4 regions of the Spirillospora sp. NPDC047418 genome follow, and region 4 is predicted to be linked to each of the others. Evidence: riboswitches for the same ligand, from Rfam matches in the RefSeq annotation. Region 4 holds a riboswitch; each other region holds the start of a gene.
The links. A riboswitch is a leader RNA that binds a small molecule or an ion and turns the genes downstream of it on or off. The one in region 4 is predicted to bind cyclic di-AMP.

Region 1 (7,568 bases), on a different contig from region 4:
TCATGTAGTCGCGCCAGAGGGTGGTGAAGCGGTCGCGGGTGAGGCCCAGCACGTCGCGCAGCGCGGTGGCCTCCGGGGCGCGCCCGGCGGCCCGGTACAGCCGCACGAGCGTCGCCTCACCGTACCGGCCGGCGACCATCCGGCAGGCGAGCCAGGCCTCCTGGTAGGCCTGGGAGAGGCGCGGGGAGCCGCCCGCGAAGTCGGCGGCGGCCGGCAGCGCGGCCGGGACCCGGCCCGCGGCGACCTCGCGGCGCAGCTCGCCGGCCGCCGCCCGCACGCCGATCTCGACGCACCGGTAGCCGACGTAGTCGGCGAAGCCCTCGATGAGCCACAGCGGGGTGCGCCGGTCGCGCGCGCCGCCGGTGGCGACGTGGGTCAGCTCGTGCGTGAGGACGACGTCGCGGCCGAGCGCGTTGAGCCGGCCGAAGGTGCCGGGGGAGACGATGACGCGGTCCTCGCCGGGGCCGCCGCCCGCCGAGGGCGCGACGGTGGCGAGGGCGGCGATCTCGTGGAGGCTCTGGCCGGGCCCGGCGAGCGCCGACGCGAGGGCCGTGTCGGCGGGGACGAGCGCGACGACCCGCTGCGCCCAGCCGCGCCCGACGACGCCCGTGACGACCGGTACGGCGGCGTCCAGGCGGCCGGCGATGCCGGTGAGCCCGGCGGCGTCGCCGATGACGAGGCTGGAGCGCCCCTTGACCACGGTCAGGGGGCCGCCGTCCCAGATGTCGGCGTCGTCCTTGAATCCGTGGGACGTTCCATCCCCGGCGATCGTCCAGGTGCCGGAAGCCGGTGCGAAGGCCAGGTAGCGGGTGCGGGCCACGTAGCCCTTGTCGAACCCGCGCAGCCTGTAGCGCACCTCGACGCGGACGACCGCGCTCTCGCCGGACGCGGCCTGGGTGTTGGAGAGACGCTCCTGCCACCCCTCCAGGGGGAGCTTGCGGAGGTTGTCGTACATGCGCGACTGCGCGTCCTGGAACGCCCTGGGCGCGTGGCCCACGGTGGCGAGGAAGGCGATGCGGTCGCCGTCCCGCACCGCCCGCGCGCGGTTGGCGAGGACGGTTCCGGCGGCGTCGGGGCCGAACGGGCCGGCCGCCTCGGCGGAGTCGCCGGGGGAGGCGCGGGTCCCGGCCGCGCCGTCGCCGCCGGACCGCGCGCCGAGGAGGCAGGCGCCGCCCGCGAGCAGCGCGGCGGCCCCGCTCGCGCCCAGGGCGAGCGCCCTGCGCCGCGTCACGGGGCCGCCGCGCTCCGGATCGTCCTCCATGCGCGCGATCCTATGCAGCGCGCGCCGCCGGAGGCGCCATCACGAGCTTTCCCCGGGGATGCCCCGGCCTCGACCGAACGGGTAGGAATCCGGCCTCCCACTCAGCGGGGCAGGGGAGCCGATCCGCCCCCTGGCGCGGATCGCTCGCCGAGTGCCGCCGAGGGCCGTCTCCAGTAGGTAGAAGAGATCAGAGTTGAGGGAGCGCCGGCCGGCGTCTCGCCCGCTCGACCCGGCGTGCGCGGACGTCGGCGGGGACCCGCGGAGTGACACGCCCACCAAGGGTAACTCACAGTATCGTCAAGAACACGTAGAGGCAGTGTCTGGTCGGCGGTATGGCGATACCGGCACACCACGAGCACGGCATCGGGAACGCCCGGTTCGGGTTCCGGCTGCGGCTGTCGTCTACTGCCGAGCGGGCGCTGCTGGCCGAGTGGGATCGCTGCCGGTGGGTGTGGAATGAATGCGTCGCCCAGTCGAAGGCCGCGCATCGGGCGGGCGCCACGTGCGGGCCCGCGCAACTGGACAAGATGTTGACCGGGTGGCGCGCCGAGAAGTCCTGGCTGCGCAAGGGGACGTCGGTGCCGCAGCAGCAGACCCATCCGCGACTTCGGCCGATCACGGGCCAGGGCGCTCAAAGACATCGTCGAAGGTTTGCCGGTCCGGCAGCGGGCGGGGATGCCCCGGTTCAAGAAGCGGGACCTGACCGATCCGACCCTCAACTACACCCGCCGCGGGTTCCGACTGCGGGACGGGCGCCTGCACCTGGCCGGGGGGCATTGTGGCGGGGGTACGCCTCGTTCGTCGCGACGGCGCGGGTGGAGCCTCTGCCGGCCACCGGACGGGTCCTGGGTGTGGACTGGGGCGTGACCGAGACCGCGACGACCACCTCGGGCGACCACGACCTGCCGCACTCCGAGCACGGTAAGAAGGCACAGGCGCGGCTGGCGCGCTACCAGCGGCAGATGGCGCGGCGCCGCGCCCCCACGGGCAAGAAGCAGTCCAAGGGGTATCGGCGGGCGCGGAAACTGGCGGCCAAAACGCACACGAAGGTCGCCCGACAGCGCCGGGACGACGCCCGCAAGTGGGCGAAGAAGGTGATGCGCGACCATGACGCGGTCGCGGTCGAGGACTTCCGCCCCAAGTTCCTCGCCAAGAGCACGATGGCGCGCAAGGCCGCCGACGCCGCGATCGGCGACACCAAGAAGGCCCTGATCGAGATGGGCCGCAAACACGGCCGAGACGTCCGCCTGGTGGGCCCGGCGTACACCACGATGGACTGCGGCGACTGCGGCGACTGCGGCGCGAGAGCCAAGCACCGCCTGCCGCTGTCCGAGCGCATCTACACCTGCACCGCGTGCGGGACGTCCCGTCCCAGGGACAAGAACTCCGCGCGCGTGATGCTGGTCCGGGCGGGAGGGGACCCGAACGATCCCCTCCCGCCAGGGAGGGGAGCAGTCAAGACTTGTAGTCGGGGTACCCGTAGCCGACGATGTCGTCGGCGGAGCGCTTCTTGATCTTGACGGCGTTGCCGGTGTTGCCCTCGACCGTCTCCACGGTGCCGTCGTCGATCTTCTTGATCACCATGCCGACGTGCCTGATGCGCGAGACGTCCTTGCTGCCGTCCCACGCGTAGAAGACGATCGCGCCCGGCTTCGGCTCGGTGCCCCAGCGGCCGTGCTGCTGGAACCACCTGGCGTGCGCGACCGTCCAGGCGTCGCTGCCGACCTGGTCGGTGAAGCCGATCTGCTCGCCGACCCAGGAGACGAACATGTCGCACCACTGCGCGCCGCTGTAGCCGCCGATGGAGCCGCCGTCGCGGGCGACCGTCTCCTGGGCGCGGGCCGTGCTCATGTACCACTTCTGGAACTTGGTGTCGCCGCCGCCGTCCTCGGTGATCCCCACCTGGGACTTGGCGATCTTGATGGCCTCCGCGGCGGTGGGCCGGGACTCCCCGGACTTCTGGGGAGGGGCCTGCCGCGGCTCGTCCTTCGCGTCCTTCTTGGGCGCCGCCTTGGACGTACTGCGCGGACCGTCCTTGGAGGAGCCCTTGGACGAGCCCTTCGACGACTCGTGCGACGGGCCGCCGCCCGCCTTCTTGGCCGCGGTGACGCCGGCCGCCGCGGCGGTCGCCGGGGCGGGCCCGAACGGCAGGACGGACGCCTGCGCGGTGGCCGCGGCGGTGCCGAGAACGGCGGCGCCGACGATCACGCCGCCGGTCGTCCGCCAGGTGATGGACAGGGAGCCGGGCTTGCGGTGCTTGCCCGGGGTCTTCTTGCGATGCGCGCCTGGCACGGGGGGATCTCTCCTCGACTTCCATGCCGCCTACCGGGTTAGCTGACGGGTTCGGGCGTGGAAGCCGCCCTACGGCCGCCCATGGGCAGGCCGATTCACCCCGAAAAAGGACACAGTGGGTCCCCGGCTCCGCGTCCGGCGCGCGTGTGCGCGGCCGTCGGCGGACTCGGCGGTGACGTGCCGCGTGCGGGCACGCCGGTTCGGATGGGTCTCCGCCGGACGGTCGCGTCCGCGGAGGGCAGGGGTGTTCCGGGCGTGGCCGTCCGATGGGCGGCCACGCCCAGGAAACGCTGCGGAACTCACTCCTTCGCTCTTCCAGACGCCTACCGGGTTAGCTGACGGGTTCGGGCGTGGAAGCTGGCCCTACGGCGGGCTCCACCGGAACGGGGCCGGTAGAGGCGCACCGATTCACCCCGGGTGCCGGAATGCCCGTCCGGGAGGTGTCCCGGACTCCGGCGGTGTGGGTCCCCGGTTCCGCGCTGAGGCGGATTCGGCGCTGCCGCTGCGATCCTGGGGGCGAGATGGGGCCCGGCGCGGGACCTGTCTCCCGCGTGCGAACGAGCGGCGCTGATGTTGTGGGCGGACGGCCCGTTGCCGGGAGCGTCCGGAGCCTGGCCCGGAGATCCGCCGTGGACGCGCTCTCAGCGCCATGCACGCTGCGGGCGTGCACACGGTGGCCGGACCGGCCGCGGTCCACGACGGGACCGCTGCGGCACCGTTCGGGTGCCGCGGGGCGACGCGTGGAGCGTGCCGCCCGGGGGGAGCGGCGCGTGGCTCGCGCCGCCTGACACGCGGCGGCTGGATGCGCCGCGTGGGACCGAGGCGCCTGGTGGGTGCCGCGGGGCCGCGGCGCCTGGAGGGCGCCGGGGTGGTGACAAGGTACCAAAGCCCCAACAGAAGGCAAACCCCCCCAAAATCAACAACGGACCAGGTCAACCCTGGTCCGTTGCCGATGAGAACCCTCAGGCGCCCCTCAGCGGAGCGCCCGGCGGGGCGTCAGGGACGCCCGGCGCCGTAGTAATTGCTCAGGTAGTAGCCCGAGGTGATGCTGACGACCGTGACGGTCTTGCCGCTGCTGGGAGCGTGGATCATCTTGCCGTTGCCCACGTACAGGCCGACGTGGCCGAGGCCGCTGAAGAACACCAGGTCGCCCGGCTGGAGGTCGCTCTTGGCGACCCGCTTGGTCGCGGCCCACTGGGAGTTGGTGGTGCGGGTGATGTTGACGCCCGCGGCCGCCCACGCCTTCATGGTCAGGCCGGAGCAGTCCCACTGGTCCGGTCCCTCGGAGCCCCAGTGGTAGGGGTCCCCGTACTGGGCGTAGGCGAAGTCGATCGCGGTGCGGGCCGAGCCGCTGGCCGGGCCGTTGTAGGTGGCGCCGCCCCCGCCTCCGCCGCCGGAGGACGACGTGCCGCCGCCGAGGCTGCGCACCAGCGCCTTCTGCTTCTTGACCTTGTCGTTGAGTTCCTTCTTCTTCTTCGACAGCTCGTCCTGCTTCTGCTTCACCTCGTCGTAGGCCGCCTTGGCCTGCGCCTGCTCCCGGCGGAGCCGCTGGGCGGTCGCGAGGAACTGGGTGAGCTGGGAGCTGCGCTCGTGCGACAGGTGGGAGAAGACGGCCGCCTGGTCGAGGATCGCCTGCGGGTCCTTGCTGCCCACGAAGCCCGTGACGTCGGCGGAGTCGCCGTTCTTGTAGGCGGCGGCCGCCATCTGGGCGATCTTGGAGCGCTGCTCGTCGAAGGTCGCCTGCTCCTGCTTGGCCGCCTTCGTCGACATGCTGTACTTCTTCTTGGCGACCTTGAGCTTCTCGTTGTTCTGGTTGTACTTCTCGACCTCTTGGTCCATCTGCTCGTTGAGCTTGTTGAGCTTCTTCTGGGCCTGCGCCTTGGTCGGCTTCGGCTCGGCGTGCGCCGCCACCGGGACGTAGGTCAGGGAGGCCGTCAGGCTCAGGGCGGCGACGGCCGCCAGGCGTCGGGAGGCGGCTCTGCTCGCCAGGCCGCCTCTCCGGTCGCGCCCCTGTGCTGGTGCCCCGATGAGATCTTTGGCCACGGTCGGTCTCGCCCCTCTCGTCCACGACGTCAGCCGACGACACTAGCGACGGGCAACAACCGTCACAACCGATTCGTCACTCTTTGATTGACATCGGCGATCATTGTCTCTTTTTTGTGACATTCTGATCACGGGGAGCGACCCGTCCCTTATCGGGGCCTTATGGGTTCCTTATGACCGGCCCAGCCGCCGCAGCAGCAGGGTGGAGGGGCACGGCCGGGCCTGCGCGCGGCGGGCCGCGTCGGCGACCTCCCGGTCCGACGACACCACCACGACCGGACGGCCCGGCGGCTCGGCCCGCACCAGCTCGCCGATCAGCTCGTCCGCGGTCTGGCCGGGGGCGCTGAACTTCACCCGGACGCCGCGCGGCGCCACGATCGCCACCGGCGCGTCCAGCTCCGCGCCGTCGAACACGCATGTCACCTCGGCGCGGGTCTGCGCCGCCAGCCCGCCGAGCCCGGACACCAGCCGGCTGCGCTGGTCCGAGAGCGGCAGCTCGCCGTACCCGGTCTTCGTGACGTTGTAGCCGTCCACCACCAGGTGCACCTGCGGCAGGGCCAGCAGCCGGTCGAGCAGCTGCGGGTCGCCGTCGGACAGCGCCCGGCCCGGGACCGCGCGCTGCGCCGCCCCGCCGACCATGTCGGCCGGGCGGCCGATCGTGGAGGGCAGCGCCAGCTCGCGGCGGACGCCCTGCGCCGCGTCCACGAGCGTGTCGAGCAGCATCCGCAGCCGGACGTCGTCGACGTTGCGCCCCTCCCGCGCCGCGCGCTTGGCGGCCTCCGCGGCGGCCTCCGCCTGGGCGGCGCGGGCGCGCAGCCTGCGCAGCTCCTTCTCGGACGCGGCGGTCGACTCGCGCGCGGCGGCCAGCTCCCGCTCGCTGCCGGCCGCGACTGCGGCCGAGCGCTCCTCGGCCGCCCGGAACCGGGTGCGGGCGTCGTGCAGCTTGCGGCGCAGCTCGGCGACCTCGGCCTTGGTCTCGCGCAGCTCGGCGCGCAGCTTGTCCAGCTCGGCGGAGCGCGCGCCGCGGGCGGCGGCCAGCTCCTCGCGCAGCGCGGCGACGCGGCGCTCGGCGGCCTCCTCCTCCGACGCGGTCGCGGAGCGGTCCAGCTCGGCGCGGGCCGACTCCACGAGCGCCGTCCAGCCCGCGGGCCGCAGCAGGTAGGCTAGCACCGCGACCCGCACCGGGTCGGCGGCGGGCGGTACCCGCCCGCCCTCGACGGCCTCCGCCAGGTCGGCCTCCGCCTCGCGCAGCACCCCGGCGACCCGCTCCCGGAAGCCGGGGTCCTTCTCCAGCACCGCCGCGATGTGCTGCCCGGCGAGCTTGGCGCGCTTGCGGCGCTCGAACCGCGCGAACCGGCGCAGCGGCGCGGGGACCTCGTCGGCGGGCAGCGACCCGATCAGCTCCGCGGCGGCCTCCACCACGGACTGCCGTACGGGTTCGGGGAGGGGCCGGCTGAGATTCTCTTCCCCGGGAGCGTGGGGGGTCGCACCCCCGGAAGGAGGCGGATTCTCTTCGGACTCCGTGCAGCCGGGGGTCGCTTCGGGGCCGCTGTCGATGATCCCGCTCCTTCCGGGGTGCGCCGGTGGGCTGTGTCTTCCCTACCGCCCCGAGTCTTAATCGGCGATCGACCAGGGCGGACGTGCGGTATGCCGGATCGCGCCGGGTTCCCCCGAACGTCCCCGCGGCCCCCCGGCCCGGCGGGACGCGCCGGCGCCCCCCAACCCTAGCGGCCCCGGCTTCTGTCGGTGGGGTCCTCTACGGTCGCGGACATGACGAGTCCGCAGGGTGCGCAGGGTGCGGGAATCCAGGGCACGCTGGACGACCTCGGCACCCCGCTCGCCGAGGTCACCTTCGTGGTGGTCGACCTGGAGACGACGGGCGGCTCGGCCGCCGACTCGGCCATCACCGAGATCGGCGCGGTGAAGGTGCGCGGGGGAGCCGAGCTCGGCGAGCTCGGCACGCTGGTCGACC
Region 2 (7,568 bases), on a different contig from region 4:
CGGCGGCGGCCAGGACCAGTACGGCGGCCAGCAGCAGTACGGGCAGCCGCAGCAGCCCCACGACCCGTACGGGCAGCAGGCCCCGCAGCACCAGCAGCCGGGCCAGCCCGGCCAGCAGCAGGACCCGTGGGGCGCGCCGCAGCCGCAGCAGCAGCCGGACGCCTGGGGTGCGCCCCTGCCCCCGCAGGGGCAGGACCAGCACGGCCAGCCGGGGCAGTACGGCCAGCCCCCGCACGGCGGCCAGCAGGGCGCGCCGCAGCACGGCTCCCCCCAGCAGGGGGGCCAGCCGCCGATGCAGCAGCACCAGCAGCAGCCTCCCGCGGACCAGTGGGGGCCGCCCCAGCCGCAGCAGGACCAGTGGGGTGCGCCGCCGCAGCGCGAGCAGCAGTACCAGCCGCCCCAGGACCAGTACGGCGCGCCCCCGCAGGACCAGTACGGTGCTCCGCAGCAGGACCAGTACGGCGCCCCCCAGCCGCCTCCGCAGGACCAGTACGGCGCGCCGCAAGATCAGTACGGCGCTCCGCAGGACCAGTACGGGGCCCCGCAGGACCAGTACGGCGCACCGCAGCCCCCGGCCGACCACCAGTTCGGCGGCCCGCCGCCCCAGTACGGTCAGCCTCAGCACGGCGCACCCCAGCACGGGGCACCCCAACACGGCGCACCCCAACACGGGGCGCCCCAGCAAGGGGGCCAGCCGCCGCTGCCGCCGCACGGCCGCGAGGCGACGCTGCTGCCGCCCGACCACAACCAGGGCCAGCGTCCCCCCGCCCCCGACAGCACGGCGTTCATGTGCCCGTACTGCGAGGCGGTGCTGAGCAACCCGGGCGCCGCGCAGTGCGACTCGTGCCTGCGTCCGCTGCCCAAGCAGGGCACGCCCGTCCTGCGCCTGCAGTTCCCGACCGGTGAACTGAAGGTGTCCGTCGGCCAGCACCTCGTGCTCGGCCGGGACGTGGGCCAGTCGCCGGTCGCCGCCACGTTCACGCAGTACGACAACGTGTCGCGGCGCCACTCGACGGTCTGGCTCGACCCGTCCGGCACGGCCTGGGTGCGGGACGAGGGCTCCACCAACGGGACGTTCGTCAACGGCGAGCGGCTCCCCCGCGGCGTCGAGGCGCCGCTCCGCAACGGCGACCAGCTCCGCCTGGCCGCCGACGTGACCGGGACCGTCCAGCTCAAGTAACGGCACGTGAGAAGGCGGCCCCGCGGTTCCGAGAACCGCGGGGCCGCCTCTTTCACGCGGCGGCGGGGCCGTTACCCGGCGCGCTTGGTGCGGGCGCGCGTGCGCTCGCGCTCCTTGGCGTCCAGCACGACCTTGCGGATGCGGACGTTCCCGGGCGTCACCTCGACGCACTCGTCCTCGCGGCAGAACTCCAGCGCCTCCTCCAGCGACAGGAGGCGCGCCGGGGTGAGCCGCTCCAGCTCGTCGCCGGTGGACGACCGCATGTTCGTGAGCTTCTTCTCCTTGGTGATGTTGACGTCCATGTCGTCGGCGCGGGAGTTCTCCCCGACGATCATGCCCTCGTACACCTCGGTGGTCGGCCCGACGAAGAACGTGCCGCGCTCCTGCAGGTTCGTGATCGCGTACGCGGTCGCGACACCGGACCGGTCGGCGACCAGCGAGCCCGACGGCCGGGTGCGCAGCTCGCCGAACCAGGGCTCGTAGACCTCGAAGACGTGGTGCGCCATGCCGGTGCCGCGCGTCTCGGTCATGAACTCGGTGCGGAACCCGATCAGGCCGCGGGCCGGGACGAGGAACTCCATCCGGACCCAGCCGGTGCCGTGGTTCGTCATGTGCTCCATGCGGCCCTTGCGGACCGCCATCAGCTGCGTGACGGCGCCGAGGTGCTCCTCGGGGATGTCGACGGTGAGCCGCTCGACCGGCTCGTGCTTCTTGCCGTCGATGGTCTTCGCGACGACCTGCGGCTTGCCGACGGTCAGCTCGTAGCCCTCGCGGCGCATGTTCTCGACGAGGATCGCGAGGGCCAGCTCGCCGCGGCCCTGCACCTCCCAGGCGTCCGGGCGCTCGGTCGGCAGCACCTTGATCGACACGTTGCCGACCAGCTCGCGGTCGATCCGGTCCTTGACCATGCGGGCGGTGACCTTGGTGCCCTTCTCGCGGCCCGCCATCGGCCCGGTGTTGGTGCCGATCGTCATCGAGATCGCGGGCTCGTCCACCGTGATCAGCGGCAGCGGGCGCGGGTCGTCGGGGTCGGCGATGGTGTCGCCGATCATGATGTCCGGGATGCCGGCGATGGCGATGATGTCGCCCGGGCCCGCGTCGTCGGCGGGCTTGCGGGTGAGCGCGTCCGTCATCAGCAGCTCGGTGATCTTCACCTTCTCGATGCTGCCGTCGTGCCGGCACCAGGCGACCGGCTGGCCCTTCTTGATCGTCCCGGCGCGCACCCGGCACAGCGCGATCCGGCCGAGGTAGCTGGAGGCGTCCAGGTTCGTCACGTGCGCCTGCAGCGGCGCGTCCGGGTCGTAGGACGGCGCCGGGATCGTGTCGGTGATGACCGTGAACAGCGGCTCCAGGTCGGCCGAGTCCGGCATCTCCCCGTCCGCGGGCTTGTCGAGCGAGGCCCGCCCGGCCCGGCCGGAGGCGTACACGATCGGGAAGTCGATCTGCTCCTCGTCGGCGTCGAGGTCGATGAACAACTCGTACGTCTCGTCCACGACCTCGTCGATGCGGGCGTCGGGACGGTCGGTCTTGTTCACGACCAGGATCACCGGCAGCTTCGCCTCGAGCGCCTTGCGCAGCACGAACCGGGTCTGCGGGAGCGGGCCCTCGCTGGCGTCCACCAGCAGGACGACGCCGTCCACCATGGACAGCCCGCGCTCGACCTCGCCGCCGAAGTCGGCGTGGCCGGGCGTGTCGATGATGTTGATCGTCAGCCCGTTGTGCCGGACGGCCGTGTTCTTCGCGAGAATCGTGATGCCCTTCTCGCGCTCCAGGTCGTTGGAGTCCATGACGCGGTCGTCGACGTCCTGGTTCTCGCGGAAGGCCCCGGACTGCCAGAGCATGGCGTCGACCAGCGTCGTCTTTCCGTGGTCGACGTGGGCGACGATCGCTACGTTACGGAGGTCGTCGCGCGTGGAGATGGGCATGCGGGTTACCTTGTGTGAGATTTCAGGGAGACGCCGCAGAACCACGGCAGCACTCCATTCTACGCGCCGCCGCGCGCCGCCCATCCCGAGCGCGTCCGTCACACCCGTCAGCGGGCTTCACACGGGCCCCGATTCGCGTACTTTGCCGATCCTTTGTAATCTTCCCGAGATCCGGTCGTCCGAAGCCCCACCCCCCGGGGCTGCGTCCGGAACGCCGAATCTCCCGCACGCCGGGAGAACCGGGGACCCACCTCCCTGGGGTGAATCGGCGCCCGCCGCGAGCGCGCGCCGTAGGGCGACTCCTGGCCCGAACCCGTCAGCTAACCCGGTAGGCGCGCGAGGAGAGGAGAACACCGGCTTGGCACCGGACCCCCACCGGCGGCGCCGCGTCGCGCCCGCCGCCACCGCGGCCACCATGCTCCTGATCGGCCTCGGCGCCACCGCGCCCGTCGCCGCGCACGCCGCCGGACCGTTCGCGCTCACCGCGGCCGCGACCGCGCCGACCCCCACCCCGACCACGGAGCAGGGCCTGCGCAAGAGCCTCGACGCGCTGAACGAAGAGGCCGAGATCCTCACCGAGAAGTTCAACAAGGCGCGGGTGGACTGGAAGGCTGCGCAGAAGGCCCAGCGGGACGCCACCAGGGCGGCGGAGACACTGCGCGCCCAGGCCGGCCCGGCCCGCGAGCAGCTCGGGCGGATGGCCGCCGCCACCTACATGGCCGGCGCCCCCGACGCGATCTTCGGTGCCGACGGCTCCCCGGAGGGGCTGTCCGAGCGCGCCTACCTCACCCAGAACCAGGCCGCCGCCGTCCAGGCCCTGAAGAAGCAGATCGACCGGGCCGAGGCCGCGCAGCGCACCGCCGAGGCCAAGACCGCGCAGGTCCAGAAGGCCTGGGAGGACGCCAAGAAGGCGCGCGCGGACGCCAAGGCCAAGGTCACCGAGGTGATGAAGCGCCTCGACAAGCTGACCACCACGAGCGCCCGCGACCCCCGCACCGGCCTCAGCGCGACGATCAAGGGCTCCGGCCTGCCCGCCAAGATGGCCCGCAAGGCGTACGGCAAGATCGGCTCCCCGTACGTGTGGGCCGCCGCCGGCCCGAGCAGCTTCGACTGCTCCGGCCTCGTCGTCTGGGCCTACGCCCAGGTCGGCAGGTCCGGCCTCCCGCACTACACCGGCGACCTGTACCAGCTCGGCACGAAGGTGTCCCGCGGCGCGCTCCGCTCCGGCGACCTGGTCTACTTCGGCGGCAACCTCCACCACATGGGCATCTACCTCAGCGACGGCAAGTACCTGCACGCCCCGCAGACCGGCGACGTGGTGAAGATCTCCAAGCTCTCCGACCGCTCCGACTACGCGGGCGCCAACCGCATCTCCTGACCGGCCCTCCCACGCGGCCCCTCGATCGTCGGGGGCTTCCTGCGGCGCGGTAGGAAGCCCCCGGCGTTTTTTTGGTATTTTTCTCCTCCTTCGGGCCTGGCGGCCCTCCATCGTCGAAGAACACGTGCGATCGCTGCATCGCATCCGACTCGCCTGGCGGCTCGCTGCGCGATCAGGTTCTCGCTCCGCTCGAACCTGCCTTCGGTCGCGATCGCGACGCTTGGGTCGTTGCGTGGTTGCTGCGCCGGTTGATGTCGTTGGACACGCCGGCCCGCCCGTTCCGGGCTCCGGTCGTGGGCGTCTGGGGGGCTAGGTCAGGCCCTCTTGGGCGAGTTGGTCTATGACGGGGCGGTCGCCGGGGAGCCAGGCGACCTCGTAGAGCTCGTGCGGGGCCAGCCAGCGTAGGGCCAGGTGTTCCAGGGGCCGGGGTTCTCCCTCGATGATCTCGGCCGTCCAGATGCGGAGGACCGCCTTCTCGCTCAGGCGCCAGTCGCCGCCGACGCGGCGGCGCAGCCGGACCTTGATCGCCAGTTCCTCGTGGCACTCGCGGACCAGGGCGTCCTCGTCCGACTCGCCCGGATCGACCTTTCCGCCCGGCAGCTCCCAGCCGCCCGCCATGTGCGGCGGCTCGGCCCGCTGCGCGCTGAGCAGCCGTCCGTCCGCGATGATCGCCGCACCCACGACCACGAGATCGATCGCGATCAGCCCCTCTCCGTCACGGCGGCCCGCGGGCCGCGCTCGCCCCGTGCGGCGTCGGCCAGCCGCGTCGCGTCCTGGACGATCTCCTCCAGATGGCCGCCGTGCGCGCCGCGCCAGTAGACCTGCCCGCAGTCGGCGCAGCGGCCGTAGACGTCGTAGTTGCGGCGCGTCCCCGCCTCCAGGCGGCTCTCGACCTCGCTCTTGTCGACCGGGACCAGCTCGCCGTTGCAGGCCGTGCAGCGGGTCCACGGGTGCAGGACGGGCGCGAACCGGTCGAGCAGGTCGCGGAGCTGGTCGTCCGGCCGGGAGCCGCGGACGTAGGCGCCGAACCACAGCGCCCGGCGCCGCAGGAGGCCGCGGTCCTGGGTGAGCAGGACGCGGCGCTCCGCGTTGGCCTGGACGACGAGCGCCGGGTCGTCCATGTCGTTGTGGTAGGCCGTGTCCAGGCCGAGGAGGCGCATGCGCCGCGCCAGGGTGCCGAGGTGGACGTCCAGCAGGAAGCGCGGCGCGTCCCGGCCCGGGTCGAGCGGGACGGCCTGGGGGCGCGGCACCGCCGCCACCTGCGCCTCGTCGCCCGCCTCCGGGCGGACGGACGGTTCGACGCGGGCGCCGCCGATCGTCATCGGACCGGCCTCGGGCAGCGGCACGCCGAGCGACTCCACGAGATGCCCGAGCGTGGACGTCCCGTCGCACGGCACCCGGTTCACGGCCTCCCGCCGGGTCGCGGGCAGGAACATCAGCAGTTCGCCGGCCACGCGGATCGTCATCTCGGACTCCACGCTGATCAGCATGCCACGTCACTCCGACGTTCCCCGACGCGTCGACGGCGGGTCCGGCGTACTCCCCCGCGGCTCAGGAGCGGCGGGCGGCCAGTTCGCCGACCTTCTTCTTGAAGTCGGGGCGCGCGAGCGGGCGGGTCACGCCGACCCAGTCCGACCGCTTGTAGGTCTTCACGCCGATCGCGGGCACGCACGTCGAGCAGGACGCCACGATCATCTTGCCCTTGCCGATGACCATCCCGACATGGCCCGGATTGTCCGAAGACGTTCCCGGGCCGGAGTTGAAGAACACCAGGTCGCCGGGCTGCTCCTTGCCCTTGGCGATCTTCTCGCCGAAGGGCCACTGCTGGAACGTCGTCCGCGGGAGGTTCAGGCCGACCTGCCGGTAGGCGGCCTGGATGAGGCTGGAGCAGTCCCACGCGTCCGGGCCGTTCGCACCGAAAACGTACGGCTTGCCGCGCTGCGCCATCGCGAACTGGATGATCTGCTCGACGAGGTCGCCGATGTTCGCGGGCAGCTCGTTGTCGTCGCAGTTGACGCCGTTCGCCTGGACGACCTTGAACTCGCCGCCGGCATAGCGCTTCGCCCAGTCGAGGACGAGGTCGACGTAGTCCGACGAGTGGTTGTACTGGAAGATCGCCGTCTTCATCCGCTGCGGGGCGCCGTTGTGCTTGAGGTAGGCGGCCGCCGAGGGGATCGCGTCCGCCGGGTCGTAGCGGTCCTTCTTGCCGTCCTTGTTCCCGTCGACGCCGAACGACGTGAACGTCGCGGCGAGGAACTGCATCGGGCCGCCCGCGCCCGCGTAGTTCTCCCCGCTGCCGACGCCGGGGAGCGAGGACCGGCCGTGGTCGGTCTCGACCTTGCCGATGCCGGCCAGCACGTTCCACGGGATGCCGTACTTCTTGCCCGCCTCCTCGTACAGCTTCAGGTAGTTCGCGGGGACGGCCTTCGCGTCGTTCGCCGCGGCGGGCTGGGCGTCGGCGCCGGCGACGTCCACGCAGTTCCCGCCGCCGCCGATCCCGCCGCCGAACATGAACTGGCTCGCGCCGAACAGGATCGGGACGAACACCAGCGCGACGAACAGCGTCGCGGCCGCACCGAGGCCGCCCGCGAACAGCAACCGGCGCGGGCTCATCCGGTGTCACCCGCCTGGCCGGCGTCGGCGGGCGCGAACGAGTACACCTTCAGCGAGCCGCCGTCGCGCGCGACGGTCACCGCGTACTGCTTGCTGTCGGTAGTGTCCTTGCCGCCCTTGGTGAGCTGCTGCCGGCCCGTCACCAGGAAGATGACCGAGTTGTTCTCGATGGTGCGCACCTGGTCGACGGACGCCGAGCCCTGCGCGACGACCTGCTCGCGGCGGCGCTCCTCCACCAGGCCCGGCGTCGCGGCGTCGCCTCCGAGCTGCCGGGTCAGGTCGTCGGTGGCCAGGCCGGACAGGCGGCCCATGTAGGTCTCGGGGGTCTCGTCGTAGCGGTACGTCCCGTAGGCGGCGACGAACCGCTGGGCCATGTCCGCCGCCGTGGCGAACTCCTGCCGGGAGAACGGCAGCAGCCGGTAGATGTCGAAATCGCCCGGGTTCACGGCGTTCTGGATGCCGGGCGGCGGGG
Region 3 (7,568 bases), on a different contig from region 4:
CAGCCGCTGGCCTACTGCCTGCCAGGACGCCGACGCTGTGTCGTGCTGAGCACGGGGGCGCTCGAACGGCTTCCCGAGGATCAGCTGTCCGCGGTCCTCGCCCACGAGCGCGCGCATCTGGCGGGCCGCCACGATCTCGCGATCAACCTCGCCGTGGCATTCGGCCGTGCGTTCCCCACCGTACCGCTCCTCCGCGCCGCCAGGGCGGAGGTTCCCAGGTTGCTGGAGTTGCTGGCCGATGACGTGGCCGCCCGCAAACACGACCGCGTCACCCTCGCGGCGGCGCTGGTGGCCGTCGCCGGCGGCCGGACGCCGACCATGGCCATGGGGGCGGGCGGTGGCACGGCACTTCTGCGGGTCCGCCGCCTTCTCGCGCCCCACGATCCCCTGTCCCGCGCAGGACGTCTCACCGGCAGCATCGGTATCGCCCTGCTTGTGACGCTGCCGCTGGCTCTCGCTGCCAACCCGGCCATTACGGCGATCCTCGAACGCCACTGCCACTTTCCGGTGTAACGGCCGAGCCGGGGTCACAACCCGACGGGGCCGGCCTGGTATGCGTAGATGCACGGCGTCGCCCTCTTCGACCCCATATCTGCTTCTCCACGGGCGAAGGACCACGCCCGGATGGACGTGCACTGCCGGACAGCTCGTATAGGTGACGATGACGTCGACCGGCTGGCCGTCCGAGATCCCCAAACAAACTCGGACGGTCCAGTTCCTGGCCCCGGTCCCACGAAGGATGGCGCTGCACCGCTATCGACCCGCACGGGAGCATCTCCCCGCTCGGGTTGAACTTGCGGCAGCGTCCCAAGGCACGTCCCTCTACTACTTCGTCGAATAGTAGAGGGTGGGTGCGGGGCGTCCGGTGGGCTGGCCACAGGGATGGCAGCACAAAGACGTCCCCGTCACCCCGGGGGCGGGTGACGGGGACGCGGTACGGGGGGTTCGGCGCGCGGTGGTCAGGCCACGCGGACGCCGCCGGCGAACGGGCGGCCGGAGATCGAGCTGATCTTGACGACGTCGCCGGTCTGCGGGGCGTGGACCATCTTGCCGTTGCCGATGTACATGCCCATGTGGTGGAGGTCGCTGTAGAAGAAGACCAGGTCGCCGGGCTTGAGCTGGCTCTGGGAGACACGCGTGCCAGCGGTGAACTGGCTGCCGGTGTAGTGGGGGAGGCTGATGCCGACCTGGGCGTAGGCGTACAGCGTCAGTCCCGAGCAGTCGAAGCCCTTGATGTTGGCGCCCTGGGCGGTGCCGTAGGACGGGCCCGACGCATTGCCGCCGCCCCACGAGTACGGAACGCCGCGCTGGCTCAGGGCCGCCCTGACCGCCCCCATGGCCTTGGCCGAGGCCCCACCTGGATCAACGTTCGGGGCGGGTCCCGCGCTGGTGCGTCCGCCGGACCCAACGCCCAGCTTGGCTTCGACCTTCTTCAGCTTGGTCTGGAGCTCCTTACGCTTCTTCTTCGCCTCGTCGGTGAGCTCGCGCACCTGCTTCGCGCGTGCTTCAGCCGACTTGCGGGATCGTTCCGCGGATTGCATCGTCTGGAGCAGGTGGGCGACACGGGTGCTGTCCTGGCGGGCGAAGTAGTTGAGCGTGGCCGACTTGTCCAGCACGGCCTGTGGGTCGTCCGCTGAGGCGAAGGCGACCGCCGGGTCCGTCGGACCGTTCTTGTAGCTGTCGGCGGCGAGCTTGACGATCCGGTCCCGGGCCTCGTCCAGCGCCTTCTTCTGGCGGACGGCGTTGCCCTCGGCCACCTTGGCGGCGCGCTGCGCCTGCTGCAGGCGCACGCGCAACCCGTTGTACTGCTCGCTGAGCTTCTCCGCCTCGTCGGCGAGCTTCTTCTGCTGAGCAGTCAGCTCTTTGCGGGTCGGCTTGGGCTCTGCCCAAGCGGGCGGGGGAGCCACGAGCGTCGCGGAAACGGCGATCGATGCCGTCCATGCCGTGCTCATGATGAACCGGCGGCGGATCGGCGTTCTCTCTCCGGCAGCTCGTCGCTGCATGCACTGTCCTCTCCAGTACGCCTACCGGGTGAGCTGGCGGGTTCGGGCCGGAGTCGCCCTACCGCTCGGGGGAGCGGATTCACCCCAGTGGAAAACGGTTCCCCGGTTCCTCGGACGGCGCGGGGCCGCGGGATTCGGCGTGGCCACCGCTGTCCCCGGCGGGGACACCCCACGATGGCTCCTACGGAGCGTAGGAGATAGCGGCCTCATTCGCCACCCAAGCGGCCGATTGCGACAAACCGCCTCTGGAGTCTCAACGATGTGTTAATGACCGGCCGGTAAGGGACGGCCTCAGCAGATCTCGGACAGCTGCACGATGGTCGCGGCGGCGACCAGGAGGGGCGTGGCGACGGCGATGGTGACGAAGGCGGAGGCTGCCGCCCTGGCCGCCCGGCGCGGCTTCACCGCCTCGGCGGACTCCAGCCGCAGCACTCGTTCCGTGAGCGCCCCTGTGGAGGGGCCCGCGGCGCCGAGGGCGCCTGCCACACCTGGTGTCGCCGCGAGCCGGCACAGGGCGTCGACGAGCGTCCGCCTGCCACAGGCCCGGGCCGCCGCGTCGTCCGCGGCCATCTCCAGCAGCAGCGGCAGGGTCTTCTTCGCCCGGCGGACGGTCGGCAACCAGGGCAGGAGCGCGTAGGCGAGGTCGAGGATGAGTAGCATCGTGTGGTGCCGCTGACGTAGATGCGTCCGTTCGTGGACCAGGACAGCGCCGAACTCTTCGGGAGTGAGGGTCTCCTGCGTGCCGGTGCTTACCACGATCGCGCGCTGTCGGGCGGGGAGCGAGTACGCCACGGGGACGGGGTGGTCGAGGACGAGTACGTCGTCGTGCCGTCCATGCTCCTTGGCGACGAGCCGGAGCATCTCCCAGTGCCGGCGCCGGTGCCGCACGGCTCGTCTGAGCCGCGGCAGGCTGCGGACGAGCCTAGAGCAGCAGGCCGTCAGCAGCACCAGGCTCGCGGCCGCTGCCATGATGATCGCCTCGTCGCCGTGGTGCGGCAGGCAGTTGCGCAGCCACTCCAACAGGCCGTGGCCGGGCGCCGGCGGCGACAGCAGCGCCACCGCGACGATCCCGATGTCGGCGATGAAGGTGCCGGCCAGAGCCGCGAACCAGCAGGCGATGGCGATCCCCGGATGCGCGGCGGGGCGGCGGAGCCGATCGAGGGCGGGCCCCGCCAGGCAGCCCAGCAGGACCGCCGTGGACACCAGACTGATCACGAGGTAGATCACGCCGTCATTCCCCCTGCTCGCCGGACGTCCGTTGGCGCAGGGCGTCCAGCAGGTGGCGCGCGTCCTCAGGCGGGACGGCTTCGGCGAACCTCGCCAGGATGCTGCCGTGGTCGTCGGACTCGGTGAGCGCGTCGAGCATCAACTCGACCGCGTACTCCTCCCGCGCGCGGGTGGGGGCGTAGCGGAAGGCCGTCCCGTCGGGGGTGCGCCGCAGCAGCCCCTTCTGCGCCAGCCTCTCGGCCACGGTCTGGACGGTGTTGTAGGCCAGGGCCTTGTCGGCGTCCTCGTTCAGCTTCGCGAGCAGCTCACGCACCCGCAGCGGGCCGGGCGCGTCCCAGAGCACGTCCATGATGGAACGCTCGAGTGCTCCACCCAATCCGGCCACGCGCCACCTCCGTCCTGCGCACATTGTGCCGGAGAATCGGCTGTGGGCGGGAACGCGGGCTGTCGCTCGCTACCGGCACGTGATGCGGGGCTCGGCCTGATACGTGGTGTGGAACTTCTGGCGGCGCACCTCCTTCCCGTTCTGCTTGAAGATGCGCCAGACGTCGATCTGGAAACCCTCCGCACCGGGCATCGGGATGCACTTCGGCCCCGACTCGGTCTTGCTCTCGAAGCTCTTGATCGCGTACTTCTCGGAACTCTTCGATTCGATCTCGTAGCGCTTAGTGCTCCAGAAGCTCACGGTGAGGGACGTGTCGGTGTAGGCCGTGTCGACGAGGACGCCGTACGGCGAGTCGTTGCGCCACCGGAAGTCCGGCTGGGGGAAGGAGACGGTCGACTCCCGTCCGGCCGGATAGCGGGAGATGTAGTACGAGTGAGGGGTGTGCTGGACGTCCTGCAGCCCACCGAAGAACACGGCGTTGAACATCGTCGTCGCGAACTGCGAGATCCCGCCGCCGACATCGTCGACGTACCGTCCGTTGAGGATCATCGGTGCCTCGACAAAGCCGCGCGCCTTGTCGCGCTTGCCGACGATTCCGTTGAGGGAGAAGGTCTCGCCGGGCCCGACGATGTAGCCGTCGAGGATGCCGGCGATGGTGTGGATGTTCTTGACCCGAGGCGCGCAGCACGGATGGCGCGTGGTGAAGGAGCTGATCTTCTGCTTGATGCCCATTTTGCGGGCCTGGTCGGTCGCGACTCGCGGCTTGTCGACGGTCATCGGCACGCTCACCTCACGCCCCTGCGGTCGCAGGACCGCTCCGGCGACCGCGTCACCGAGTGCTCGGGAATCGACTCCCCGGCCTTCCGTGGAGGGAACGAGCCGAAGCTTGCCCGACTTGACCTTGAATGTCGCATCGCGAGCCGGGCGCTCAAGATCACGCAACCGCGTCCCTAGCTCCCGCGCCAACGCCGGACCGTCGACACGTGGACCCACCTTGCCCGAGTCATCAGGTGCGAAGACCAGGTGGGGAGCGAAGCTCTTGGGCTCCACCGTGATCTGCTCGCCATCGACGGCCAGGGTGATCGGCCCGGAAACGGCAACCCGGGCCGGGCCCGCCGCGACCTGGCGGATCTCGTTCGCATCTGCCTTCGGCCGCAGCGGGCTTGTCTGCAGTTCCGGAGTGGTGGGCTTACCCTCCAGCGCCGCGAGGAAAGCGGCCTTGACCGGAGCGGTGGCCGTGCGAGCGTCCAGCCCGACGCCCGGTTGCGGAAGTACGGTCTCGGGTGTGGTGCCGTGGAACTTCACCGCCCCTTCCCGTACGGGCGTGCCGATCCGCTTGTTGATCTGGCCCAGAGCGGCGGCGAACCGGGTCTCGTCCATGCGGATCTGAGGAGTGATCTCCCGTCCGCCGAAGACGGCGGAGAAGACCGAAGTGAACCCGAACCTGCCTTCCAGGGCCGCGTCGACGGTCGCGCGGGAATCCAGGGACAGCCCGGCCTTCGCAGGTTCAAGCGTCACGTCCTGGCCCCGTACTCGAAGGTGGAGTGCTTGAGCGGCGCGTGGACCGAGTTTCCGGTCGAGGCGTTCCACGGCGTCCCGCTCACTGAGCCCGCCGATGTCGACCCCCAAGGCCGTCGTTCCCCGCAGTACGTCGTTCCCGGCGTACGCCGCCGCGCCGCCGTAGCCGACGACCGTGACGATGACGAGGGCCGCGACGGAGAGGATCAGCGCTCGCCGGGGCCGGCTTCGGACGGCCAGGACGATCCGGGCGACGGGTGGTTTCGCCGTGTCCTCAGACGACGGACGCGTGGTGTGCACTGCCACCTCTCCTCCGGGTGCGGTCCCCATGCCGAGACCAGACTACTAAGCACCGTAGTAGAAAAGTGTCGAGAGCATGCCGGGTCGAGCAAGGCGACCCTGGCTGGAGTGCATGGAGAAGCCTCCCGTGTGCATATGTACGTCTCGTAGTTCGTGTGCGAGCGGTCGGAGGTTCACCAGTACTCGGCTCGGCAGGCCAAGTATCTCCTAGGCTCGCGTAGTACTATGAATGTGTAGTAGCAAGGTGCCCTCGGAGGGAGAACAATGACCACTACGCCTTCAGGTTCGTCCGGCATGGAAAGTGAGGACGGCTGGAACAGCACGACTGGACGCCACTGGGTCCAACACGAGGATCGCCACGACCGGATGCTGGCGTCCCTTACATCCCGGCTCATGGGCTCGGCCGGGATCTCCGGGACGGACAAGATCCTCGACATCGGCTGCGGATGCGGCGAGACCAGTCGCATCGCCGCACGGCAGGCCCCGGAGGGTGAGGTCCTCGGCGTCGACATATCGGCACCGATGCTCGGCCAGGCCCGTACGCGAGCCGAGGAAGAGGGCCTGGCCAACCTTCGCTTCGAGGAGGCCGACGCCGCGACGGCGCACCTCCCGGACGCCTACTACGACCTCGTGCTCAGCCGGTTCGGCGTGATGTTCTTCGACGACGCCAAGGCGGCCTTCGAGAACATCTCGCGATCTCTCCGCCCAGGCGGCCGGCTGACCTTTCTCTGCTGGCAGGAGGTCATGCAGAACGAGCACATCGTCGTCCCATTCAGCGTTCTCGCCGCACACGCGCCGGTACCGGACATTGGGGCCCCGGATGCTCCCGGTCCGTTCTCGCTCGCCGACCCCGAGCGAATCCGCGCACTGCTCACCGAGGCCGGCTGCACCGACATCAAGATCGAGCCGCTACACGAACGGCTCCGCCTGGGGTCGGATGTGCCGGACGTCCTGGCCTACTTCCGCGACCACCCGGCGGCCTCGTCCAGCATCACCGCCATGGACGACGCCACGCTCGCGAAGGTCGTCGACGAGCTGACTGAGGCGATCCGGCCGTTCCAGACTCCCGAGGGGGTGTTCTTCGGCTCCGCCGCCTGGCTGGTCACAGCCCGGCACTGACCAACCGCATCCGACGTCCGCGGTCGGGTGTGCCGTGCGCGTTCAGTTCTCCACCGGTGCAACGGACTCGGCGCGAGGCGAGGGGAGGCGGCACTCTCGGAGGGCCCGCAGGCGCCGACGGAGCGCCTCGGCCAGCAGCAACAGCGAGGCCACCGCGAGCACCGGCTGGAACGGCGCGAAGTAGGAGAGCGCCCCGCCGAACCCGATGGCGAGCACCACGAGCTTGTTGCACACCGGGCACCCGACCGCGAACAGGGAGACCAAGCCGCCGGCGAACGCCTTCTTACTCTGATTCACCACCGGACGCACCGGAGCGACATACGTCGCCAGGAGCAGGCCCTCCAGGACGGCGGTCAACCCGAGCACGGGGTAGTTCCACCACAGCACAGGGGTCATCCGTGAGTAGAAATCGGTAGGAACCACCCCAGTCGGCACCCCGATCAACAAGACCGTGACCGCGGCCCCGACCAGGCCGACGCCCCACTGCCGCCGCGTCCAACTCCGCATCACGACCTCCTGTGCTGAAAGATCTACTATCAAGGATAGTAAGAGATCGTGCGGGCGGCCAGGGCCCTTCTGTCGGGCGGCGGGGGGAGCCGGCGGTGCCGCGAGGTGCTGTGCAGCCTCTACTCGAACCGGACCGTGCGCCCTCGACTGGACGGCGCCCACAGCGGTCGGTGGAGAAGCCTAGGTTGAACCGAGATAGGCCCAGGTGAACAGGGCCGCGCGGTGGCGGTGGCGGCCGGTACCGGTATCGGATCGCCGTGCGGTTTCCGCAGAAGGTCAGAAATTTCCGCCCACACTCAGGATTATTTACCCCTCCGGGGTATGTTAGCGTCCTCGCGACATACCCCTTAGGGGTACATCTTTCGAAGGGTGGACTGTCATGTCCGCAGATCCGAGGCGCTGGTGGGCGCTCGCCGTGCTCGCCACCGCCCAGTTCATGGTCATCATGGACACCTCGATCATCGGGGTGGCCCTGCCCGACATGCAGCGCGAGCTCGGCTTCAGCCAGA
Region 4 (7,568 bases):
GACTGGTACGACGCCTTCACCCTGCCCGACGGCGCCATCGGAGTGGTCATCGGCGACATCGTGGGCCACGACCTGCAGGCCGCGGCCCGCATGGCCCAGGTGCGCAACATGCTCCGGGCCCTGGCCTGGGACATGGCCGCGCCGCCCAGCGCCGTGCTGGCGCGCCTGGACGGCGTCATGGCCGCCGTCAGCGACGCCGACCTGGCCACCGGTGTGTTCGGCCGCGTCGAAGAGGCCCCCGGCGGACGGTGGCGGCTGCGCTGGTGCAACGCCGGCCATCCACCGCCGCTCCTGATCACCGGCGACGGCGGCACGCATTTCCTGGAAGAGCACGGAATGCTCCTCGGCGACCCCGACCTCACCGGGATCCGCCCCGACGGCGCCCGCATCCTCCCGCCGCTGTCCACACTGCTGCTCTACACCGACGGCCTCATCGAGACCCACGACACCGACCTGGCCGACCGCCTCACCAGCCTCCGCCGCCACGGCTCCCACCTGGCCCAGCTTCCCCTGCCCGACCTGTGCGACCAGCTCCTGGAGCGCATAGAGCCGAGCGGCGAGGACGACGTCGCGCTCCTCGCCCTCCGCATCCCCGGCTGACCGCCGCCCGCCTGCCCGGCCCTGACGCGACCCAGCCGCCTTCAGTCCCGGCCGGTCGGGTGCGGGTAGTCGGGAGAGCGGTGCTGGAACGCCAGGACGGCGGGGTTCTGGACGACGCCGTCGCGGATCTCGATGGCCCGGTGGACGGTCTTGTCGGCGTCCCAGGCGGCGGGGCCCTTCAGGACGGTCGACAGGTGCGGTATCAGCGCCTGGCTGATCTCCCAGGTCGCCGAGTCCCACAGGTAGGAGGGGCTGTGGTCGACGCCGTAGTGGTGGATGTTGTCGCCGACGGTGTACATGGGGTCGGTGAAGGTGGTCGGGCGGGCCCATTCGAAGCCCATTCCCGCGTCGCAGGAGACGTCGACGACGAGGGTGCCGGGGGAGAAGAGCGGCAGGTCGTCGTTCATGGCGAACATCAGCGGGGCGCCGGTGTCCTGCAGGACGCAGTTGACCACGATGTCGTTCCGGGCGAGGAAGGCGGCCGCCGCGACCGGGCCGTCGTCGGTGGGGACGAGGGTCCGGGTGGGGTTCTCGGGGTCGCGGTCGAAGTGGACGATCTGAGCGGAGTGGATGGGCGAGCCGACGGCGCTGACTCCGCGGTGGGTCAGGACGTGGACGTCGTGGACTCCATGGGCGTTGAGCGCCGTGACCGCGCCGCGCGCGGTGGCACCGAAGCTGATGACGGCGGCGCGGCGCCGCCGGCCGTAGGCGCCGGTGGATCCGGTGAGGGCGAGCGCGTGCAGCACGGAGCAGTACCCGGCGAGCTCGTTGTTCTTGTGGAAGACGTGCAGGTTGAACCCGCCGTCCGCCGCCCAGTGGTTCATCGCCTCGAACGCGATCAGGGTGAGCCGCCCGTCGATGGCGGCCTGGGTGAGTTCCCGGTCCTGGACGCAGTGCGGCCAGCCCCACAGGACCTGGCCCGGGCGCAGTTCCTTGAGGTCGTGGGGCAGCGGTTTGAGCAGCAGGACGACGTCGCAGCGGGCGATGAGCCGGTCGCGGGGGAGGAGCCCGGCGACCTGCGGGGCGAGGTCCTCGTCCGGAATGCCGAAGCTCTCGCCGTAGCCTTGTTCGAGGTAGATGCGCGACCGCAGCCGGGGGTCGATCCGCCGGAGATGCAGCGGATGTATCGGCTGCCGGCGCTCGTTCTCCTTGGCCGTGTGCGCCAGGACACCGAGGCTCAGGCCGGTATCCGGGGTCGGCGACGCCGTTGCGGCGCCGGAATGGTTTAAGTCGTTCTCGTTCGGCAAGTCGGTCCCCTCTCGGGGGTGAAGCCGGTAGGGCGAGTCAGCCTCGACGCTGGATGTCGCGGATCTCCGGCTCTTCCGACATTACTGCAGGCACCTCCGCCGACTTTCTCGGACCAAGGTGCCGGGTCAGGAAGTGCACCTGGTGGGAGACGGCGGCGGCGTGCCAGTCCGCGCCCTGGTAGACGTCGAAGTGGTCGCACGGGTAGTGCCGGACCTCGGCGCGGGCCTTCACCGCGGCCTTGACAGCGGCGTACGGCGGTGCGCTCCGGTCGAAGTCGGCGATCTGGAACAGCACGGGGCACGCGACTCCCGCGGCGTCCTTGATCGGACGGTACGAGCCGAGTTCGACGGTGATCGCGGCGCCGATCCGATTGCGCCAGCTCGGCCCGGCGATGGCCAGGTAGCTCTCCTGGACCCCTTCGAGCGTGAGCGCCGCCCTGGAGCCCGGCCTTCCGACCACCGGCATCATCACCTCCTCCGCGCCCACCGCGCGGGCCGCGTAGGCGCGCAGGCCGAGCGCGGTGGTCCCCAGCAGCTGCGACTTCGGATGGCCGGACAGTGCGAGCCGGCCGGCCGCGGCCCCGTCCACCAGGGGCGTCAGGGCCACGACCGCGGCCACGTCCGCACGGCCCGCGGCCACCGACAGCACGTGGCCGCCCGCGAGCGAAACCCCCCACAGCACCAGCCGGCCGGGGTCGACGCCGGGCAGTCCGGCGGCGGCCGCCAGTGCGGCCCGGTAGTCCTCCTGCTGGCGGCGCGGGGAGACGATCTGGCGCGGGGTGCCGGAGCTGAGCCCGAAGCCGCGGTAGTCGAACGCGAGTACATCGAGACCCGCCCGGGCCAGCGCCGTCGCGAAGGGCTCCAGCCCGGAGTCCATGGTGCCGGCCAGACCGTGCGCCATCACCGCGCACGGCCGTCCCTTCTCGGTGGCGAGGTCGTCGTGCAGGGCCCGGAAGTGCCAGCCGCGGCACTCGACACCGCTCGAACCGAAGCCGATCGTCTCAAAGGTCACCGGGTGACTCCTCGGGTGCGGCGCCTGCGGCGTCAGGGGGGACGGTGCCGTAGATCGTGCGCAGCCAGACCGTCGTCAGCGCGCGGATGTGCTGTTCCCTGGAGAGCGGGCCGCCGAGGACGACATGCTCCAGCGCACGGTCGTTGAGGTCGAGCAGCACGGTGGCCAGTGCGGTGGCGCCGACCCCGTCCGGGGCGTTGCCGGCCTCGCGCTCGGCCCGGATCATGCTCGCCACCGGCTCCACGAACGACTGCCGGTCCGCTCCCCACAGACTTCTGACCGTTTCGCTGACCGCGCGCGTCTCCAGCACGGCCCGATAGATGTGGCGGTGCTCGTCCACCGCCTCGAAGAGGCGGCGGATCACGGTCTCGATCCGCCACTGCGGGCTGCCCTCACGGCCCACGAGCACTTCCGCGGCGGGCCGGATGTCGTCGTACAGCTCCCCGGCCAGCGACGCCACGGCGTGCACCTTGTTCTCGAAGTAGAAGTAGAAGGCCGACCGGGACACGCCCGCGCGGCGGGCGATGTCGGCGATGTTGATCGCCTCCAGGCCGCTCTCCCGCAGGTGCTCCTTCAACGAGGCCAGCAGTGCCTCACGCCGCTGGTCCCCGCGGCCCGGTGGCCTGCGGTCCAGCCCGTCCGCCCGTTCCGCGGCGGCCATCAGACCCGTCCCGCCAGGGCCGGCGCCCCGAACCTGGCCGCGCGGCGCCGTCCGCGCGGCAGTTCCTTCGTGCGCAGCTCGTGCTCGTAGACGAAATAGTCCACCTGCTGGGTGTGGCGCGCCGACTGCACCATGTGCGCGGTGAACCGCTGCTCGTCGGTGGTGATCACCGCCTCCATCTCCGCGGCCGGCGGAGGCCGGTAGTGACCGGCGCAGTACGCCGCGACCAGCCGGGCCTGGCACTCGACGAACGGGAACAACGTGGGCGTGGACTGGGCGAAGCCGACAAAGGCCAGGTCGTCGATGCCCGGCTTGAAGATCCGCTTGTAGAGCCGGATGTGGTTCTCGCGCGCGCTGACGAAGTCCTCGTCGAAGAACGGGAAGGTGATGTTGTAGCCCGTCGCGTAGATGACGACGTCGAACTCCTCGGACGTGCCGTCCTGGAAGTGCACGGTGCGCCCGTCGAGCCGGGAGATGTCGCCCTTCGCCGTCACGTCGCCGGAGCCGAGCCGCAGGGGCAGCTCCACCGACTGGGTCGGGTGCGCCTCCAGGAACTGATGGTTCGGCTTCGGCAGCCCGTACCGCTCCGGCCGGCCCGAGATCAGCGGCTGGCCCAGCTGGGCGATCTTCCGCTGCCAGGACAGCGGGACGTGGGGGACGGTCTGGAAGAGCTCGTCCGCCGGCCGTCCGGCGAGGTACTTCGGCACGATCCAGGCGCTGGACCGGGTGGACAGGGTGACCTGGTTGCCCAGTGCCTTGGACGAGACCTCCACGGCGATGTCGGCCGCGCTGTTGCCGATGCCCACGACGAGGATCCGCGTGCCGGACAGTTCGAGCGGCGTCCGCGGATCGATGTAGGCGTGGGAGTGGAGGGACTCGCCCGTGAACTCGCCCGGGAAGTCCGGAAACCGCGGGTCCCAGTGGTGGCCGTTGGCGACGACCAGGAAATCGAACCTGGTCGTCTCCCCGGACTGCGCGTCCAGCTCCCAGCCGCCGCCGTCGAGGCGCCGCGCACGCACCACACCGTTCTCGAACTCGATGTTCCGCTTGAGGTCGAACGCCGCGGCGTAGTCCTCGAGGTACGCCTTGATCTGGCTGTGGTGCGGGAAGTCCGGATACGACCTGTCCATCGGGAAGTCCTTGAAGGACAGCCGCTCCTTGGACGTGTCGATGTGCAGCGAGCGGTACGCGCTGCTGTGCCCGTTGGGGTTGCCGAACGCCCAGTTGCCTCCGATCCGGTCGGAGGTCTCGAAGCACACGTACGGCACGCCGTAGTCGCCGAGCATCTTGCCGGTGGTCAGCCCGCTGATACCGGCGCCGATCACGGCGGTGGTCGGAGGCGGCACGGAAGCTCCTGCCCGCAAAGTGTGACGAACGTGACAACCCACAAGCTAGCGGCGACTTTTGACACGCGTCAACCACTGTCGACACACGTGCGGAGCTCACATGGGGGGTGGTCGGGGAAAGATCGGGAACACCCGGCGCCGTGACGCTGTTGGTGAATCCTTGGAAGGGCATGATGCGGGCATAAACGAGGTTTGTGCTTGGTTTGCTTTTCTTGTGAAGGTTGCTTACCTTCTATCCGAATCTTGCAGCGCGCCCCATGCGTTGCCGCCGGCCGTGCGATGTGCGGCCGAGGATCGCGGAGCGGTATCCGCACGCGATGCGCGCCATGTGACGCGCGCACCCTCACCGAGATCAGTCGCTGAGATACATCCGTAAAAGTCTGCGCCGCGCCATGCGGTGCGAGGCCGAGTCCGTCCCGGTCGATGCGGCCGGACGGAGCCGGGGACCCAGTGTTCCAGGGGTGAATCGGCGCGCCGAACGGTCGCGCCGTAGGGCTGCTTCCATGCCCGAATCCGTCAGCTAACCCGGTAGGCGTCATGGAAGACAAGGAGATTCCCTGCATGACCGGTCGTTTCGATCGTCTTTCGCTCACCCGGTTCTCCTCCGAGGACAAGGCCGTCGGCGTCGCCGCCGGTGCGGTCCTGGCCGGAGCCGTCGGACTCGCCGTCCTCAACCCCCTGGCCGGCGGCAGCGCCGCGGCCGAGACCCCCGCCCAGGCCGCCGCCGCGGTCGCCGAGCAGAGCACGACCTCCAACAGCACCACCTCCAAGAACGCGGCGATGACCACAGCCGAGGCCAAGAAGGCCGGCTACAAGGTCGCGCCGGGCGCGGTGCAGGCATCCCAGGTCATCAAGCTGGCCGAGAAGCAGGTCGGCATCAGCGAGGGCAAGGCCGGCCAGACCAAGTTCCACGACTGGTACGTCTCCACCCCGCACGCCAAGGCCACCGCCCAGCGCGACGGCGGGTTCTCGGTCAAGGCCTACAACGGCGCCCAGTGGTGCGACATGTTCGTGTCCTGGCTCGGCGCCCAGACCGGCGTGAAGAACATGGGCTGGGACGCCTACACCGTCCAGCACGCCACCTGGTTCAAGAAGACCGACCGCTGGGGCGACAAGCCCAAGCCCGGCGCCGTGGTCTTCTTCGACTGGAAGAACGGCTCCAACGGCTCCATCGGCGGCATCGACCACGTCGGCCTTGTGGTGAAGGACAACGGCGACGGCACCGTGAAGACCATCGAGGGCAACAGCAACAACGAGGTCCAGAAGAAGACCCGCGACACCTCCCAGATCGTCGGCTACGGCTACCCCGACTACGCCAAGAAGTAGCCCCAACCCCAGACCCACCACCCCCGAAGGCGCCCGGCCCCCCGCCGGGCGCCTTCGGGCGTTCGGAATGAAAGCCTCCGCTAGCACGTCCGTCACCGCGCCCAGATCACGCACGGCTACTCCGCGCCCGGACCGGGTCGCCGATGCATCCATCGGAGGGGTACTCGGGCGCGGTCAGATGTCGACCTGGGAACCCATGATGACCGTGCGCGTTTCGGGCAGGCGGAAGTAGCCGGCGGGATTGGCGGCGTTGCGGGCCAGTACCAGGAACAGTCGCTTGCGCCACCGCCGCATGCCGGGTGCCTGGGTCAGCCCCAGCGTCACCTTGGACAGGAAGTAGGAGGCGTGGTCTGGATCGAAGCGCAGTTCGGCGCCGGGGAGCAGGGCGGCTCGGCGCAGAGCGGCGGGCAGATCCTGCGGGTCTTGGAAACCGTGCCGGACGCAGACATGGACGATGCCGTCGTCGCGATAGCCGAGATCGTCGATGCTGAGCTGCTGCGCGGCAGGGATGTAGGGGACGTCCTCGGACACCATCGAGACGATCACCACATGCTCGTGGACGACGTGGTTGTGCTCGTAGTTGGCGCGCAACGCGATCGGGGTCGTCGTCTTGCCCTGGTGGGGGAAGACCGCGGTGCCTGGCACGCGCTGGACCCCGTCCCGGTGCAGCTTCTCGATGAACTCCGGCAACGGTCCCTCTTTGGCGGCACGGCGTGCGGTGACGATCTCGCGCCCGCGCTCCCAGGTCGTCATCACCGTGAACACCGAGATCCCGATCAGCAGCGGCAGCCAGCCGCCGTGGGTCACCTTGGTGAGGTTCGCCGAGAAGTAGGTGATCTCCGCGCCGCCGAGCACGAGCGCGGTCACGATGAGCTTCCAGGCCGCCCAGCGCCAGGCGACCCGCGCGACGACCAGGAACAGCGTGGTGGTGATCAGGAAGGTGCCGGTGACGGCCATGCCGTAGGCGGTCGCCAGCCGTTGGGACGAGCGGAAGCCCAGCATCAGGATCAGCACGCCCGCGAACAGGATCCAGTTGACTGCGGGTACGTACACCTGCCCGGCCTCGCGCGGCGAGGTGTGGCGGACGCGCAGGTGCGGCAGGTATCCGAGCCGGACCGCTTGGCGCGACACCGAGAACGCACCGGAGATCACCGCCTGCGAGGCGATCACCGTCGCGGCGGTGGCCAGCACCACCATCGGCAGCCGTGCCCAGCCGGGGAACAACAGGAAGAACGGGTTCTGGGTGTTGCGGGGATCATCCAGGATCAGCGCGCCCTGACCGAGATAGTTCAGGGTCAGGGCCGGGAACACGACGGCGAACCAGGCACGGCGGATGGGCCCTTTGCCGAAGTGTCCCATGTCGGCGTACAGCGCTT

Region 1: it holds a riboswitch for cyclic di-AMP, as region 4 does, so the genes downstream of both, ABZ806_RS11145 (CHAP domain-containing protein) here and ABZ806_RS22725 (CHAP domain-containing protein) in region 4, are expected to answer to the same signal.
Region 2: it holds a riboswitch for cyclic di-AMP, as region 4 does, so the genes downstream of both, ABZ806_RS21600 (C40 family peptidase) here and ABZ806_RS22725 (CHAP domain-containing protein) in region 4, are expected to answer to the same signal.
Region 3: it holds a riboswitch for cyclic di-AMP, as region 4 does, so the genes downstream of both, ABZ806_RS23275 (C40 family peptidase) here and ABZ806_RS22725 (CHAP domain-containing protein) in region 4, are expected to answer to the same signal.

Annotation. Positions count from the first base shown of each region.
Region 1 covers NZ_JBEYTW010000013.1:100,454-108,021, reverse strand. Annotated here, with positions in the region: gene ABZ806_RS11155 (hypothetical protein) at 1-1,261, opposite strand, end outside; gene ABZ806_RS11150 (RNA-guided endonuclease InsQ/TnpB family protein) at 1,594-2,775, shown strand; gene ABZ806_RS11145 (CHAP domain-containing protein) at 2,717-3,553, opposite strand; cyclic di-AMP (ydaO/yuaA leader) riboswitch at 3,565-3,704, opposite strand; cyclic di-AMP (ydaO/yuaA leader) riboswitch at 3,859-4,059, opposite strand; gene ABZ806_RS11140 (C40 family peptidase) at 4,550-5,596, opposite strand; gene ABZ806_RS11135 (NYN domain-containing protein) at 5,768-7,015, opposite strand; gene ABZ806_RS11130 (DEDD exonuclease domain-containing protein) at 7,367-7,568, shown strand, end outside.
Region 2 covers NZ_JBEYTW010000033.1:49,602-57,169, reverse strand. Annotated here, with positions in the region: gene ABZ806_RS21610 (FHA domain-containing protein) at 1-1,180, shown strand, start outside; gene typA (translational GTPase TypA) at 1,252-3,105, opposite strand; cyclic di-AMP (ydaO/yuaA leader) riboswitch at 3,308-3,456, shown strand; gene ABZ806_RS21600 (C40 family peptidase) at 3,464-4,483, shown strand; gene ABZ806_RS21595 ((deoxy)nucleoside triphosphate pyrophosphohydrolase) at 4,793-5,179, opposite strand; gene ABZ806_RS21590 (Mut7-C RNAse domain-containing protein) at 5,185-5,973, opposite strand; gene ABZ806_RS21585 (C40 family peptidase) at 6,035-7,096, opposite strand; gene ABZ806_RS21580 (hypothetical protein) at 7,093-7,568, opposite strand, start outside.
Region 3 covers NZ_JBEYTW010000038.1:18,131-25,698, forward strand. Annotated here, with positions in the region: gene ABZ806_RS23270 (M56 family metallopeptidase) at 1-513, shown strand, start outside; gene ABZ806_RS23275 (C40 family peptidase) at 960-2,003, opposite strand; cyclic di-AMP (ydaO/yuaA leader) riboswitch at 2,007-2,153, opposite strand; gene ABZ806_RS23280 (M56 family metallopeptidase) at 2,295-3,230, opposite strand; gene ABZ806_RS23285 (BlaI/MecI/CopY family transcriptional regulator) at 3,235-3,639, opposite strand; gene ABZ806_RS23290 (VanW family protein) at 3,685-5,439, opposite strand; gene ABZ806_RS23295 (class I SAM-dependent methyltransferase) at 5,728-6,552, shown strand; gene ABZ806_RS23300 (hypothetical protein) at 6,595-6,948, opposite strand; gene ABZ806_RS23305 (MFS transporter) at 7,439-7,568, shown strand, end outside.
Region 4 covers NZ_JBEYTW010000036.1:44,483-52,050, reverse strand. Annotated here, with positions in the region: gene ABZ806_RS22750 (PP2C family protein-serine/threonine phosphatase) at 1-600, shown strand, start outside; gene ABZ806_RS22745 (N(5)-(carboxyethyl)ornithine synthase) at 642-1,847, opposite strand; gene ABZ806_RS22740 (alpha/beta hydrolase) at 1,885-2,859, opposite strand; gene ABZ806_RS22735 (TetR/AcrR family transcriptional regulator) at 2,849-3,520, opposite strand; gene ABZ806_RS22730 (flavin-containing monooxygenase) at 3,520-4,866, opposite strand; cyclic di-AMP (ydaO/yuaA leader) riboswitch at 5,260-5,416, shown strand; gene ABZ806_RS22725 (CHAP domain-containing protein) at 5,428-6,192, shown strand; gene ABZ806_RS22720 (potassium transporter Kup) at 6,367-7,568, opposite strand, start outside.